One region of the Bradyrhizobium sp. CCBAU 11357 genome, then DNA from elsewhere that is predicted to be linked to it. Evidence: riboswitches for the same ligand, from Rfam matches in the RefSeq annotation. Region 1 holds a riboswitch; the other holds the start of a gene.

Region 1 (7,864 bases):
GATCTCCTCAAGTGGCACTCTGGCCTGCTCGCCGAGTGGATGATGCCGCGGCACGCATAGCGTCCAGCCCCTATTTGTTCGCCTAACAGTCGTCTCTGAAACGTGCTGCCACCAAGCTTCTTTGCTCTTCGGATACACGAGTACGGGGAGCGAATGCGCTAAGTAGTAATCCAGGTGCTTGCTGTCGCGATATGTCCATCCGTCTGCGGTGGGCTCTGTGAAATAGGAATCGCCTGCTTTGATTTGTACGGATAGGAGACGAGAAGTAACAAGCCCATCTCGGCAGATCTCGACTTGCGCATCTATGCCAACATCACGCTTAGCATAGTGCTTCCCGCTGACTACCACTCGGTTGAGCATCTCAAAAAATGGAAGCCTCCACAGTGGGATGATGCCGTCTTCGCTCCACCCTACATGGCGTCTACGCTAGCTCTAGCCTCTCAAAGAGATGGAGAATAAAGATGTTGCGCATCCTACTCATATTCCTAGCTTCGAATCTATTTCTGGTTCTTACTTCGTGGGCTGCTCTCGCAGGTGGTCCTGTGTCTTGAACGTGATTGGAAGGCGGTAAAGCGCTCCTTGAGGCAAGCCGCCTAAGGGGCTCCGCCCCTCGCGCGCGTCAGGGTAAAGCGCCGGCCAAAACTGGCGCCGCCCCGAGCGGTCTCCCCGGTCTTCCGCGCTATTTTCTGATCACTCACTCTCCTGAACGCCTGGCATGCGCCCGTGCAGACCCGCTCTTGCGAGCGGCCCTTCGTGCGGGTGATCCCCCTCCGCTCGGTTCGCCCTGGCACTTGCTACCCCCGGTCTCGCCGACGCGCAGGGGCGCAGGCGCGGAGTGCGCCTTGCACCCATGAAAGCCGAAAAGGGAGATTGACCATATCGGCCAAGCACGTTGAAACCATCCCTGAGAGCGGGACGGAAATTTTCGCTCCACTCAACAAACTCAAAGAGTCGCCGAAGAACGCGCGCAAGATGCCGCACAGTGAAGCAGCGATTGAGGCCTATGCGGCTAGCATCGCCGCTAAGGGTATCTTGCAAAATCTGGTGGTTGAGCCCGAGTTGAACGGAGAAGGAGCGCCCACGGGGTTCTATTTCGTGACCATCGGCGAGGGCAGGCGGCTTGCCCAGCTTTTGCGAGTGAAGCGGAAGGAGATTAAGAAGACCGAACCCATCCGCTGCATCGTCGACACCGCGAACGATCCGCACGAAATCAGCCTGGACGAAAACGTCACCCCCGAAAACATGCATCCCGCCGATCAGTTCGAAGCCTTCAAGAAGCTGGCGGAAGAGCGGGGCTTCGGCGCAGAGGAAATTGCCGCCCGTTTCGGCGTGACGCCGCATGTTGTGCGTCAACGCCTGCGGATGGGCGCGGTCTCCCCGAAACTGATGCAGGTCTATCGCGATGGCGATCTGACCCTTGAACAGTTGATGGCCTTCGCCATCACCGACGATCATGCCCGGCAGGAGGGCGTCTACGAGCGGCTGTCTTATAACCGCGACGCCAGCACCATCCGCCGCATGCTCACCGAAACCCACGTTGCCGCAACCGATCGCCGCGCGCGCTTTGTCGGGATGCAGGCCTACACGGAAGCAGGCGGCTCGATCCTTCGCGACCTCTTCACCGAAGATCGCGGCGGGTATCTGGAAGACGTAGCGCTGCTCGATCTGCTGGTGACTGCAAAGCTCGGCCGTGAGGCCGATGCCGTGCGGGCAGCCGAGGGCTGGAAATGGACGGAGGCCAAGCTTGATTTCCCGCATGCGCACGGCATGCGGCGAACCTACCCGCATCAGGTTGAGCTTTCGGCGGAAGATCAGGCCGCTCTTACAACGGTGCAGACGGTATTCGACCGGTTGACGGAAGAGCATCAGGGGGCCGAAGAACTTGCTGACGACGTGGATGCGCGGTTCGGCGGGCTTGAGGCCGAAATCGAGCGGCTGGAAGCGAAGCGGCAGGCCTACGATCCTGATGACATCGCGCGTGGCGGCGCTTTCGTGATCCTCAATCACGACGGGACCATTCGGATCGAGCGCGGGTTCATCCGCCCTGCAGACGAGAAGCCCCAGGCCGAAACCGAGGAGGGGATCGACGCGCAGACACCGAACGAGGGCGGCGAGACAGATGGCCCAACGTCGCAGGGTGATGGTGGAGAAGAAGTGGTTGCCGAGGAAGAGGACGACGACCGACCGCTATCTGACGTTCTCGTTCGGGACCTCACGGCACATCGTACCTTGGGACTGCGTCTCAATTTGAGCGAACAGCCCGAAACTGCCGTCGTGGCGGTGACGCATGCGCTCGCCGCCCAAATTTTCTATCTCGGTGCGGATGCGCATGTCGTCGGCATCCAGCCGATCAAGACAGATTTGGCTGGGCACGCGGACGGCATCGAGGATACACCGACCGGCATGGCTTGGGCGGATCGCCATGCCAATTGGGCAAGGCAAATGCCCCGGGACGTCACCAGCCTTTGGACCTTCGTGGCCGAACTCGACCACGTTAGCCGCATGGCCTTGTTTGCGCATTGCACGGCATTGACCGTCAACGCGGTCAGATTGCCGTGGGAGCGGCGACCGCAGGCATTGGCAACGGCCGACCGGATGGCGGAAGCTGTGTCTCTCGACATGACCGGATACTGGCGGCCGACGGTGCGCAGCTATCTGGGTCGCATCACCAAAGCGCGCATTCTGGAGGCGGTTAGCGAAGGCGTGAGCGGCGAGGCGGCCGAACGTATGGTGGATATGAAGAAGGTCGAGATGGCGGAAGCCGCCGCACAGTTGCTGGCAGCGACCGGTTGGCTGCCCTCCCTGCTAAGAACGGCCAAGCCAGAGACTCGGTCGGCTTCGCCAAACGAGCCGCAAGGTGGTGAAGCATATTCGGAGGCGGCGGAGTGACACCAGAGGAGGGGCTGCGCGAGCGGTCCCGGCCAGTCCAAGAAAGTTTCGGCCGCACGCCGGTCAGGCGCGCGGCCGTTTCGCTTTTAGGCGAAGCAACAACCATTTCAAAAGAGGAAATCCGCTTCGTCAATGAGCCATCAAGGTGACCGGCGAGTTCACGCCCGGTGTAGAACCAAACGCCGGCGCGACGGCAACTTCACCGGCGCGATGGGCAATCCTACGCTCGACGGCCCCGGCGTTCGCGGCGCCGATGCGCATACACTCAACGAACACATCGAGGTCGAAAGCATCGCCGACCGCGGCCGCCTGATGGCAGCGCTGCTGGCGACGCTGGACTGACATCGATTTGCACTGCACAACACGATGGCATTGCCGGATCGAAATTTAGCCTTGTCCAATTTTGAGGCTTCGCTTACGGTCCGGCCGTCCAACGCGACGATGCGGGAGAGATCGAAGCAATTGCATTCGTGCAGTTGGCTTCGGCGCCGACGGAGCAACCGCCCCGGAAACTCTCAGGCAAAAGGACCGTATCGTCAGGACGATCTGGAGAGAGACGGACATGGCCGCTGATCAAGGGCCGTGACGTCCACCGAAGGGGATAGTTCGCTTGCGGGCCCAGGCCCGATGCGGATCAAGCTCTCAGGTACCGTGACAGATGGGGCGCTGAAGCAGCCGGTTTCACCGGCGGTTCGGCGACTCTAACCCACGGGAGCTTGAAGACCATTATGCCTCACATTGCGATCATTGGCGCCGGCATCACCGGCGTGACGACGGCCTATGCCCTGCTCGAACGTGGCTACCGGGTGACTGTACTCGACAGGCATCGCTACGCCGCGATGGAAACCTCGTTCGCCAATGGCGGACAGCTCTCCGCCAGCAACGCGGAAGTCTGGAACAACGCCGGGACCATCCTCAAGGGGCTGCGCTGGATGCTTCGAAGCGACGCGCCGCTCTTGATGAATCCGAAGCCGAGCTGGCACAAATATTCCTGGATCGGCGAATTCGTCGGCAACATCGGCCGCTATCGCGCCAACACCATCGAGACCACGCGGCTCGCCATCGAGGCGCGCAAGCATCTGTTCTCGATCGCCGAGCGCGAGAATATCGCCTTCGATCTCGAACGCCGCGGCATCCTGCATGTCTACCACGACAAGGCGGGTTTCGAAACGGGCCTGCGGGTCAACACGCTGCTGCAACAAGGCGGGCTCGACCGCCGGCCGGTGACGACGGACGAAATCCGCAGCCTCGAGCCTGCGCTGCAGACGGCCTGCTATGGCGGCTTCTTCACGCCATCGGATGCGACCGGCGATATCCACAAGTTCACCCGCGGGCTCGCCGACGCCTGCATCCGCCGCGGCGCGGCCTTCATCCACGAAGCCGATGTCGATGCGATCTCGCGCGGCGATGACGGCTTCCGCATCGGCTGGAGAGAAGCCGCTTCGCCCGATGCTGACATCGCGACGCGGCACGAGTTACAGGCGCATGGAATCGTGATTTGCGCCGGCGTGGCGAGCCGCCACTTCGCCGGCATGCTCAACGATCGCGTCAACGTCTATCCGGTAAAGGGCTATTCGATCACCGTGCAGCTCGATGCGCCGCAAAGCCGGGACGCTGCACCGACCGTCAGCCTGCTCGATGAAGCTGCGAAGATCGTTACTAGCCGGCTCGGCGCCGACCGCTTCCGCGTCGCGGGCACCGCCGAGTTCAACGGCTTCAACCGCGACATTCGCGCCGACCGGATCCAGCCGCTGGTCGACTGGGTGCGGCAGCATTTCCCCGGCATCGATACCTCAAAGATCGTGCCATGGGCGGGCTTGCGTCCGATGATGCCGAACATGATGCCGGTGGTGCGTGCCGGCCGGATCCCCGGCGTGTTCTACAATACGGGCCATGGTCATCTCGGCTGGACCCTGTCTGCCGCGACCGCACAGATGGTGGCAGGAGCGGTCGACGACTGGCGCGACCCCGACGCGCCTTCGATGGTCCCGTCCGGCACCGGGCGCACGGCGATCTCGGCGTCTTGCTGATCTCAAACACGCCAAGGCTCGAGATGATCGGTCTGACCCTTGATCTCGCCCGTTGCGATCGACGTGCGCGGGGTATCAGTGCTTCGCAGACAAGAAATGGTTGTGTCGCGCCGCTCCAAGTATTGCTGTCTCAAATGGAGCCGGTTGCAGGTAAGCCCGCTCCGCCTGTGCTCAATGAGTGCAGCCCGCTAAAAGACGGGATTGAAGGTCAGTTTGCACTATTTGTCATGTTGATGCGTACTCAGGCCACCGCTCTCTTAAGCATCCCGGGCGTAAATCCGTGAGCGGCGCGAAATATTCTGGAGAGATGGCTTTGATCCGCGAAGCCGGCTCCGACGGCCGCATCGGCCAGACTTGCTCCAGCCTCGATCAAGGCGTTTGCGCGCCGAAGTCGGCGATCACGAATGAAAGCGGCTGGGGTAAGGTCAGCCACCTTCTTGAAGTCGCGAATGACCTGAAAACGAGTAACACCGGCAGCCGCCGCAAGTTGTTGCAGATCAATACTGAAACACAATCTTTTTTCGACTAACTCTTGGTAGACAGCCATTCGACGCCGGGCATTTGAATGCTCGACGAATTCCGGAGGGCTTTGCGGATGCGTATGCCGCAAGATGAGATGGCGCAAGGCGACCAGCATCGCCGTCTCGGCCGCCAGTATGTCATCGCTCCGCGACAACCGATGAGCCAGTGTCATCGCATCCCTCAGTTGCGGATCGTCTATCGCCGACTGCCGAAATATGGGAGATTCGCTGCGCCCGAGCTCCACCGCGACGTGTGTTAGGAACTCTACTTGAGGATAGAAGGTGCGATAGGACCAGCCATCGGGGCATCCAGACTCCCCATCGTGCCATTCCTCGGGGTTGACCACGAGCAGTGTACCCGTTGGTGCAACGACGGTTTCTCGACCAATTTTGACGCGTTCAGCGCCTGCGGTGATTAGCGCAATGACGTAGTTTGGATGAGTATGGCGGTCATACCGGTGCTTCGTGAACTTTGCCTTCAAGAGACCCAGGTCACGGAAGCGCGGGTGGCGCCAGAACTCTTGCTCTTCTTGCAAGTCCTTGCTCATCGGCTGGTCAATCTCGTTCAAGACTCCTGCGGCACAAAGCTATCTCGTTCCTTGAGATTTGAGATGATCGCACACCAGGAGCGAGCCAATGCTGCATAATGACCCGATCGCGGTGATATCACCAGAGGTGATCGCCTGGCGGCATCAGATCCATGCCAATCCAGAACTTGGCTTCCAGGAGAATGAGACGGCGCGCTTCGTAGCTGATCAATTGCGAAGCTTTGGCCTTGAGGTGCATGAACGGATCGCCGGCACCGGCGTTGTTGGCGTGCTGAAGAACGGGAGTGGCAAGCGGGCCATTGGCCTGCGGGCCGAGCTGGACGCGCTGCCCATCGTCGAGCGAACCGGTCTCCCCTACGCCTCCAAACGTCAGGGCTTGATGCATGCCTGTGGACATGATGGTCACACGGCGATGCTACTTGGTTCCGCTAAGCTTCTGAGTGAGAATCCTAATTTTGATGGCACCGTCTACCTCGTCTTCCAACCTGCGGAAGAGAACGACGGCGGGAGCATGCGTATGATCGAGGATGGCCTCTTTGAGAGGTTCCCAGTCGAAGCCATGTATGCCGTACACAACTGGCCAGGCCAAAAATTCGGCACGATCGCCACTCGCGTCGGACCCCAGATGGCGGCAGTCGACAATTTCGGTCTGGTTTTCTTAGGGTTCGGCGCCCATGCGGCCATGCCGCATTTGGGCGATGATCCGATTCTTGCGGCCGGGGCATTTATCAACGCGGTGCAACGCATTGTCAGCCGTTCGGTCGACCCGCAAATGCCCCTCGTTGTCAGCCTTACCCAAGTCCACGGCGGGAATGTCGGCAACATCATTCCCAACGAGATGAGGCTTCAAGGGACATGCCGCTTCTTCGACCCGACCCTTTCGGCGCATTGCGAGAAGGTGTTGGATCAGATTGCTCTGGGCATCGCCGCTTCGTACAGCGTCCATGGAAAGCTCGACTATAGGAGGGGCTATCCTCCCGTGGTGAACACGGCAGAGGCCGTAGCGCTAGCGACAGCGACCGCCGCTTGGGTCGTGGGTCAAGAAAATACCTTGATTGATTTCAGCCCCAGCCTCGGCTGCGAGGATTTCGCTTTCATGATTAGGGCGGTCGGCGGCTCCTATGCGTGGATCGGCTCGGGCGAGGTTGGCCCCGGCGAAGGGCTTCATGGCGATCGATACGTCTTCAATGACGGCATCGTGCCGATCGTATTGCGGTACTGGACTGAACTTGTTGCTCGGGCGCTGCCTCGTACCCTGGATGAGGCCCTTTCATGATGATCGATGCAGCAGGTAGAAAGATCATCAGCGAACGTCGCGGCGGTAGGATCATCGTCAATGGCGCCGACACGGTAATGCTCGGTTCCAATGACTATCTCGGTCTTTCCCTTGATGAGCGAGTCCTCGCTGCGACGAGCGAGGCGATTAAGCTTTATGGGACCGGGACTGGAATCTATCCCGCTTTTGCGACGACGGTCCTTCATGAGGAGTTGCGCCAAACTCTCGCGTCTTTCCTCCAAGTGGAAGATGTTCTCCTATTTTCGTCAGGCGGCTGCGCCAACGCCGGCGTCCTGACCACGCTCGCCGAAGCGGGCGACGTCATTATCTCCGACCGATTGAACCACGCTAGTATTATCGATGGGTGCCGACTCAGCCGCGCCGACGTGCTTCCCTACAAGAATCGAGACATTAACGACCTCGAGGTCGTGTTGCGGAAGACTACCAAGGCGCACCGCCGGCTTATCGTCACGGATGGCGTTTTCAGTATGGAAGGAGGCGCCGCTCCGCTGCAAGAGATCTATGCGCTCGCGTTGCGGTACGATGCTCAACTGATGGTCGACGAGGCACATGCGCTAGGTGTTGTCGGGCCGAATGGCC
Region 2 (7,864 bases), on a different contig from region 1:
GCATTGAGGTTGGCGCCGTCCAGATACACCTGGCCGCCATGGCCATGCACGATGTCGCAGATCTCGCGGATGTGCTCCTCGAACACGCCGTGGGTCGAGGGATAGGTGATCATGACCGCGGCGAGGTCGTTGGAGTGCTTCTCGGCCTTGGCGCGAAGATCATTGACGTCGACGTCGCCGTTCTTCTCGCAAGACACCACCACCACGTCCATGCCGACCATCGCGGCCGACGCCGGATTGGTGCCGTGGGCGGAGGAGGGGATCAGGCAGATCTTGCGATGCGCCTCGCCACGCGCGGCATGATAGCCGCGGATCGCCAAAAGCCCGGCATATTCGCCTTGCGCGCCGGAGTTCGGCTGCAGCGAGATGGCGTCGTAGCCGGTGATGTCGCACAGCCATTTTTCCAGCCGTGCGAACAGCGCGTGGTAGCCGGCGGCCTGCTCGCGCGGGACGAACGGATGCAGCGAGCCGAATTCCGGCCAGGTCAGCGGCATCATCTCGGTGGTCGCATTCAGCTTCATGGTGCACGACCCGAGCGGGATCATGGCGCGGTCGAGTGCGAGGTCGCGATCACTGAGCTTGCGCATGTAGCGCAGCATCTCGGTCTCCGAGCGATGCGCATGGAAGACCGGATGGGTCAGGAAGGCCGTGGCGCGCTTCAATTCGTCCGGCAGCGCCTCGCGCGTCTCGGCGTCGATCTCGGCATAGGCAAGCTTGCCGCCGAAGGCGCGCCAGACCGCTTCGACCGTCGCGGGCGTCGTGGTCTCGTCGAGTGCGATGCGAAGCGCGGTATCACCGACGCCGAGATTGATCTTCTCGGCGAGCGCGTGCGCGACGATCTCCTCGCGCTTGCCGCCGGCATCGACGCTGAGCGTGTCGAAGAAGTTTTCGCTGTCAGGCGCAAAGCCGAGCTTGCGCAAGCCGGTTGCGAGCACGGCGGCGCGGCGATGCACGTTGCGCGCCATCTGCGCCAGGCCCTCGGGGCCATGATAGACCGCATACATCGACGCAATCACGGCGAGCAGCACCTGCGCGGTGCAGATGTTGGAGGTCGCCTTCTCGCGGCGGATGTGCTGCTCGCGGGTCTGCAGCGCGAGCCGATAGGCCGGCGCCCCGCGCGAATCCACGGACAGGCCGACGATGCGGCCGGGCAGCGAGCGCTTCAGCACATCGCGCACCGCCATATAGGCTGCGTGCGGTCCGCCATAGCCCATCGGCACGCCAAAGCGCTGCGCCGAGCCGATGGCGATGTCGGCCCCTAACTCGCCGGGAGAGGCGAGCAAGGTCAGCGCCAAGAGGTCGGCGGAAACGATCGCGAGTGCGCCCTTGGCTTTCAGCGCGGCGATCGCGGGCCGGAGGTCGCGCAACGCGCCGGAGCTTCCAGGATATTGCAGCAGCGCGCCGAGCACGTCCGATTTGTCGAGATCGGTGAGGGGATCGCCGACGACCAGAGACCACCCGAGCGGCTCGGCGCGGGTGCGCATCACCGCCAGCGTCTGCGGATGCACGTCCTTGTCGACGAAGAAGGCCTTGGCCTTGACCTGCGAGTGGCGCTCGGCGAGCGCCATGGCTTCCGCCGCCGCGGTGGCTTCATCGAGCAGCGAGGCGTTGGCGACGTCGAGCCCGGTGAGGTCGCAGATCATGGTCTGGAAGTTGAACAGCGCTTCCAGCCGGCCCTGGCTGATCTCGGGCTGGTAGGGCGTATAGGCCGTGTACCAGGCCGGGTTCTCCAGGATGTTGCGCTGGATCACCGCGGGCAGGATGGTGCCGGAATAGCCCTGGCCGATCAGCGAGGTGAAGACCTGGTTCTGGCCTGCGAGCTCGGCCATATGCGCGATCGCCTCGGTTTCGCTGAGCGGCTTGCCGAGATCGAGCGGGGCGGCCTGGCGGATCGAGGCCGGCAGCGTCTCCGCCATCAGCGCCTCGACGCTCTTGGCGGCGACGGCCTCCAGCATCGCGGTGACGTCGCGCGCGGACGGGCCGATATGGCGGCGAACGAAACTGGCGGTGTCGCCGTTGGATTTGCGGTGCGCGGTCATCATGGGTCCTCGCTTTAGATTTCGCTGTCATGCCCCGCGAAGGCGGGGCATCCAGTAAACGCAGGCAGTCGTGCTCGAGCCGAGAGGCCGCGGCGTACTGGATGGCCCGCCTTCGCGGACGATGACAGTGAGTATGTTGAGACGGGTCGGCTCATATCTTCACGCCGTATGTGCCTTGTAGGCGGCTTCATCCATGAGGCCGCCGAGCTCGCTTTTGTCGGCGATCTTGATCTTGAAGAACCAGGCGGCGCCCTGCGCATCCGAATTGATCAGCGCCGGCTCGGCGGCGAGCGCCTCGTTGGTCTCGAGCACTTCGCCCGTAACAGGGGCGTAGACGTCGGAGGCGGCCTTCACCGACTCCACGACGGCGGCGGCTTCGGCCTTCTTCAGCGCGCGGCCGACCTTGGGCAATTCGACGAACACGACGTCGCCGAGTTGCTGCTGGGCGTAGTCGGTGATGCCGACCGTGGCGGTGTCGCCGTCGATGGCGAGCCATTCATGGTCGGAAGTGTACAGCGTCGTGGTCATTGTCTCGTCCTCAGCGTTTGTAGGTGTTTTTCACGAAGGGCATGGCGGCGACCTGCACGGCCAAGCGCTGGCCGCGCACCTCGGCGAAGAGCTTTGTGCCGAGCGCGGCGTGGCTCACCGGCACGTAGCCCATCGCGACCGGCGCGCTCAGGTTCGGGCCGAAACCGCCCGACGTGACTTGTCCGATCGGCTCGCCGCCCGCAGCCTCGGCAAAAAGAAGCGCGCCCTCGCGCACCGGCGCGCGGCCCTCGGCGCGCAGGCCGACGCGGCGGCGGGATGCGCCGCCATCGAAATGGGCGAGGATCTTCTCCGCGCCGGGGAAACCGCCGGCGCGGGCGCCACCCGTGCGGCGGCTTTTCTGCACCGACCATTCCAGCGCGGCCTCGACCGGCGTGGTGGTGGTGTCGATGTCGTGGCCGTACAGGCAGAGCCCGGCTTCCAGCCGCAGGCTGTCGCGGGCCCCGAGCCCAATCGGGAGCACGTCGGGATTTGCCAGCAGCATCTTTGCGAGGCGTTCGGCATCGCCTGATGGAACCGAGATCTCGAAACCGTCCTCGCCGGTGTAGCCGGAGCGCGAGACGAAACACTGGATGCCGGCGACCTCATGCGGGCCCGCGTCCATGAACTTCATGGCCGGCGCCTCTGCACAGAATTTCGCCAGCGCCGCTTCGGCCTTCGGGCCCTGCAGCGCGATCAGCGCGCGGCCTTCCAGCGAATCGATGATGCAGTCGTCGGACAAATTGGCGCGCAGATGCGCCTCGTCCTCGGCCTTGCAGGCGGCGTTGACGACCAGGAACAGGTGATCGCCGAAATTGGCGACCATGAGGTCGTCGAGAATGCCGCCGTCTTCGTTGGTGAACTGGGCGTAGCGCTGCCGCCCTGCGGCGATCGCCACGATATCCTGCGGCACCAGCCGCTCCAGCGCGCGGGCAGCGTCTTCCACCTTGCCGTATTTCGGCCGAAGCGCGAGCTGGCCCATGTGGGAGACGTCGAACAGGCCGGCTTTGGTGCGGGTATGGAGGTGCTCCTTCAGCACGCCCGCGGGGTACTGCACGGGCATGTCATAGCCCGCAAACGGCACCATCTTGCCGCCCAGGGACACATGAAGATCGTAAAGGGGGGTACGTTTCAGAGAGTTCTTGTCGTCCGACGCAAGCATCACAGGGGCCCTCGGCGGTTCCCCGGGGACGATTCCCCGGAAGCAACCAGTCGAAGCCCCATCTGTCGCTGTGCCTGAGAGTATTATCCCGTCGGCGGACGCTGTCCGGGTCTACACCCGTCGGCGCCTCTTTCCAGATGCTGTCAAAGCCACGCGGTCCTTTTGCCTGAGAGTTTCCGGGGCGGTTGCTCCTTCGGCGCCGGCTAAAAGAAGCCGGTCTCTCCCGACGTGGCCGTACGATACAGATGGGTAGAGACCACAGGGGAGCCAAGCCTGTCAACGCGTCCGCACGTCCTATCCAACGGGATTGCAAGGGGATTGAGCGCCTGCGGCAACCCTCTGATCTCCCTGCACAGTTTCTGGACAGCGAAGCTGGCCTTGTCTAAAAGCGCTTTGGCCCGCAGATATCAGCCTTAACGGTCCGGTTTGGACGGCGAGAAGCGGGCCCCAGCATACCCGATTGGATGAACATGAGCGGCGTCAACGAGATCAGGTCGACCTTTCTGAACTACTTTGCCGAGAACGGCCACGAGATCGTGCCGTCCTCGCCACTCGTGCCGCGCAACGACCCGACGTTGATGTTCACCAATGCCGGCATGGTGCAGTTCAAGAACGTCTTCACCGGCGTCGAGAAGCGGCCCTACCAGCGCGCCACCACGTCGCAGAAATGCGTGCGCGCCGGCGGCAAGCACAACGACCTCGACAATGTCGGCTACACCGCGCGCCATCTCACCTTCTTCGAGATGCTCGGCAATTTCTCGTTCGGCGATTACTTCAAGGAGCGCGCGATCGAGCTCGCCTGGAAGCTGATCACCAAGGAGTTCGGGCTGAAGAAGGACAAGCTGCTCGTCACCGTCTATCACACCGACGACGAGGCGGCGGGCTTGTGGAAGAAGATCGCCGGCTTCTCCGAGGACCGCATCATCCGCATTCCGACCTCGGACAATTTCTGGGCGATGGGCGACACCGGCCCGTGCGGCCCGTGCTCGGAGATCTTCATCGACCGCGGCGAGCACATCTGGGGCGGTCCTCCCGGCTCGCCGGAAGAGGACGGCGACCGCTTCCTCGAATTCTGGAATCTCGTGTTCATGCAATACGAGCAGGTGACGAAGGAGGAGCGCGTCGGTCTGCCGCGTCCCTCGATCGACACCGGCATGGGCCTGGAGCGCATGGCCTGCATCATGCAGGGCGTGGACAGCGTGTTCGAGACCGACCTGTTCCGCAACCTGATCGAGGCCACCGCGTCCGCGCTCGGCAGCGGCCCGACCGAGCAGAATGCGGCCTCGTTCCGTGTCATCGCCGACCATTTGCGCTCCTCGGCGTTCCTGGTCTCCGACGGCGTGCTGCCCTCGAACGAGGGCCGCGGCTATGTGCTGCGCCGGATCATGCGCCGCGCGATGCGCCATGCGCAGCTCCTGGGCGCCAAGGAGCCGTTGATGCATCGGCTGGTCTGGGCGCTGGTGCGCGAGATGGGCCAGGCCTATCCGGAATTGATGCGCGCGGAAAAGCTGATCGAGGAAACGCTGCGGCTGGAAGAGACCCGCTTCCGCAAGACTCTTTCGCGCGGCTTGGCCATCCTCGACGAGAAGAGCGCGTCCTTGAAGAAGGGCGACATGTTCGACGGCGACGTTGCCTTCACGCTGTACGACACCTACGGCTTCCCGCTCGACCTGACGCAGGACGCGCTGAAGTCGCGCGGCATCGGCGTCGACCAGGCGGCGTTCACCGACGCGATGGAGCGCCAGAAGGCCAAGGCGCGCGAGTCCTGGAAGGGCTCGGGTGAGGCGGCGTCCGAAGCGATCTGGTTCCCGCTGCGCGAGAAGCTCGGGGCCACCGAATTCCTGGGCTACGAGACAGAGAGCGCCGAAGGCGTGGTCTCGGCGCTGGTCAAGGACGGCGCCGAGGTTGCGAGCCTCAAGGCCGGCGAGACCGGCGCGCTTCTGCTGAACCAGACGCCGTTCTATGCGGAGTCGGGCGGCCAGGTCGGCGACACCGGCGTGCTCTCGGGCGAGGGCGGCATCAAGGTCCGCGTCACCGATACGCAGAAGAAGCTCGGCGATCTCTTCGTCCATATCGGCACGGTCGAGAGTGGCGAAGTGAAGCTCGGCACGGCGCTGCAGCTCGAGGTCGATCATTCCAGGCGCTCGACCATCCGCGCCCATCACTCCGCGACCCACATCATCCACGAGGCGTTGCGCCAAGTGCTCGGCGATCACATCGCCCAGCGCGGCTCGATGGTCGCGCCGGACCGGCTGCGCTTCGACTTCGTGCATCCGAAGCCGATCACGGCCGAGGAGCTCGCCCGGGTCGAGGATATCGCCAACGACGTGGTGCTGGAGAACGACGAGGTCACCACGCGCGTGATGGGCGTCGACGAGGCCCGCGAGGCCGGCGCGCGTGCGCTGTTCGGCGAGAAGTATGGCGACGAGGTCCGCGTCGTCTCGATGGGCAGGACCGCGCGCGAGCGCGGCGCCAACGCGCTCGGCTGGTCGGTCGAGCTCTGCGGCGGCACCCATGTCAAGCGCACCGGCGATATCGGCCTGATCACGGTCACGAGCGAGAGCGCGGTCGCCTCCGGTGTGCGCCGTATCGAGGCGTTAACGGGCAACTACGCGCGAAAACATGCCAACGACACCATGGCGCTGGCAAAGACCGCGGCGAACGAGCTGCGCACCTCGCTCGACGACGTGCCGGCGCGCATCGCCGCTCTGATGGAGGAGCGCAAGAAGCTCGAGCGCGAGCTCTCCGATGCCCGCAAGAAGCTGGCGATGGGCGGCGGTGCCTCCGCCGGCAACGGCGCAGCGTCGGGTGTGCGCGAGGCCGGCGGCGTCAAGCTGATGGCGCGTGCGGTGGAAGGCATCGAGATGAAGGATCTCAAGAGCCTCGCCGACGACGGCAAGAAGCAGATCGGCTCGGGCGTCGTCGCCATCGTCGGCGTCACCGAGGACGGCAAGGCGGGAATCGTGGTCGGCGTCACGCAGGACCTCACCGCGCGCTTCAACGCCGTGAATCTCGTGCGCATCGCCTCCGAGGCGCTCGGCGGCAAGGGCGGCGGCGGCCGGCCCGACATGGCCCAGGCCGGCGGCCCCGATGGTGCGAGGGCGACCGAGGCGCTGGCGGCGATCGAAAAAGCGATGGCAGGCGCTTAAAGATCATGTCCCCCGTTCCGCGAGGACGTGGGCTTTCCGATCCGAACTTACGGGATCGCCTCTACGAATTGCTGGAGCACGACCCCTTGGCCTATTCGGTCGGGTCGCGCTTCATCCAGGTCATCATCGGCGTCATCGTTCTCAACGTCGCCGCGATGATCCTCGCCTCGGTGCCGGAGCTCGACGCGCGGTTCGGCGCGCTGTTCGCGGGCATCACCATCCTTTCGGTGATCGTGTTCGCGCTGGAATATGCGGCGCGGCTGTGGACCGTGGCGGGGCATACGCCGCGCAAGGGCTCGGCGCTGTCCGACCGGCTGGGCTACGTCTTCTCGGCGCTCGGCATCATCGATCTCATGGCGTTCCTGCCCGCCGCAATCGTGCTCGCGACCGGCCGGCACGCGACGCTGGCAGCCCTCGGCGTGCTGCCGTTCTTCAAGCTGATCCGCTATTCGCCGGCGATGCGCTCGCTGCTCGCGGCCGTGCATGCCGAGCGGCGCGCGCTGATCGGCTGCATCGTCATCCTGATCGGCGCGGTCCTGACCTTCGCTTCGCTGCTCTACGCCATCGAGCGCGACGCGCAGCCCGACAAGCTCGGCACCATCCCGCAGGCGATGTGGTGGGCGATCGTGACGCTCGGCACCGTCGGCTATGGCGACGTCGTGCCGGTGACGCCGCTCGGCAAGTTCGTCTCGACCTTCGCCATCATCTCAGGCTTTGCCATGATCGCGCTGCCGGTCGCGATCATCTCCTCGGCGTTCGCCGAAGAGGTGAAGCGGCGCGATTTCGTCGTCACCTGGGGCATGCTGGCGCGGGTGCCGCTGTTCTCGCACCTCTCCGCCGCGGAGATCGCCGACATCATGCGTCTGCTGCGGGCGCGCACCATCGAGCAGGGCGAGATTTTGGTGCGGCGGGGCGATGTCGCCTCGTCGATGTATTTCATCACGGCCGGCGAGGTCGAGATCGCGCTGCCGAACCAGCATGTGCGCCTC

The links. A riboswitch is a leader RNA that binds a small molecule or an ion and turns the genes downstream of it on or off. The one in region 1 is predicted to bind glycine.
Region 2: it holds a riboswitch for glycine, as region 1 does, so the genes downstream of both, gcvT (glycine cleavage system aminomethyltransferase GcvT) here and XI05_RS10430 (D-amino acid dehydrogenase) in region 1, are expected to answer to the same signal.

Annotation. Positions count from the first base shown of each region.
Region 1 covers NZ_LBJW01000079.1:19,203-27,066, reverse strand. Annotated here, with positions in the region: gene XI05_RS39745 (DUF4365 domain-containing protein) at 1-360, opposite strand, end outside; gene XI05_RS10440 (ParB/RepB/Spo0J family partition protein) at 877-2,889, shown strand; partial or broken gene XI05_RS10435 (M20/M25/M40 family metallo-hydrolase) at 3,079-3,231, shown strand; glycine riboswitch at 3,324-3,430, shown strand; glycine riboswitch at 3,434-3,549, shown strand; gene XI05_RS10430 (D-amino acid dehydrogenase) at 3,618-4,919, shown strand; gene XI05_RS10425 (AraC family transcriptional regulator) at 5,161-6,009, opposite strand; gene XI05_RS10420 (M20 aminoacylase family protein) at 6,077-7,264, shown strand; gene XI05_RS10415 (aminotransferase class I/II-fold pyridoxal phosphate-dependent enzyme) at 7,261-7,864, shown strand, end outside.
Region 2 covers NZ_LBJW01000108.1:49,678-57,541, forward strand. Annotated here, with positions in the region: gene gcvP (aminomethyl-transferring glycine dehydrogenase) at 1-2,039, opposite strand, end outside; gene gcvH (glycine cleavage system protein GcvH) at 2,199-2,567, opposite strand; gene gcvT (glycine cleavage system aminomethyltransferase GcvT) at 2,578-3,726, opposite strand; glycine riboswitch at 3,872-3,962, opposite strand; gene alaS (alanine--tRNA ligase) at 4,197-6,875, shown strand; gene XI05_RS26975 (cyclic nucleotide-gated ion channel) at 6,881-7,864, shown strand, end outside.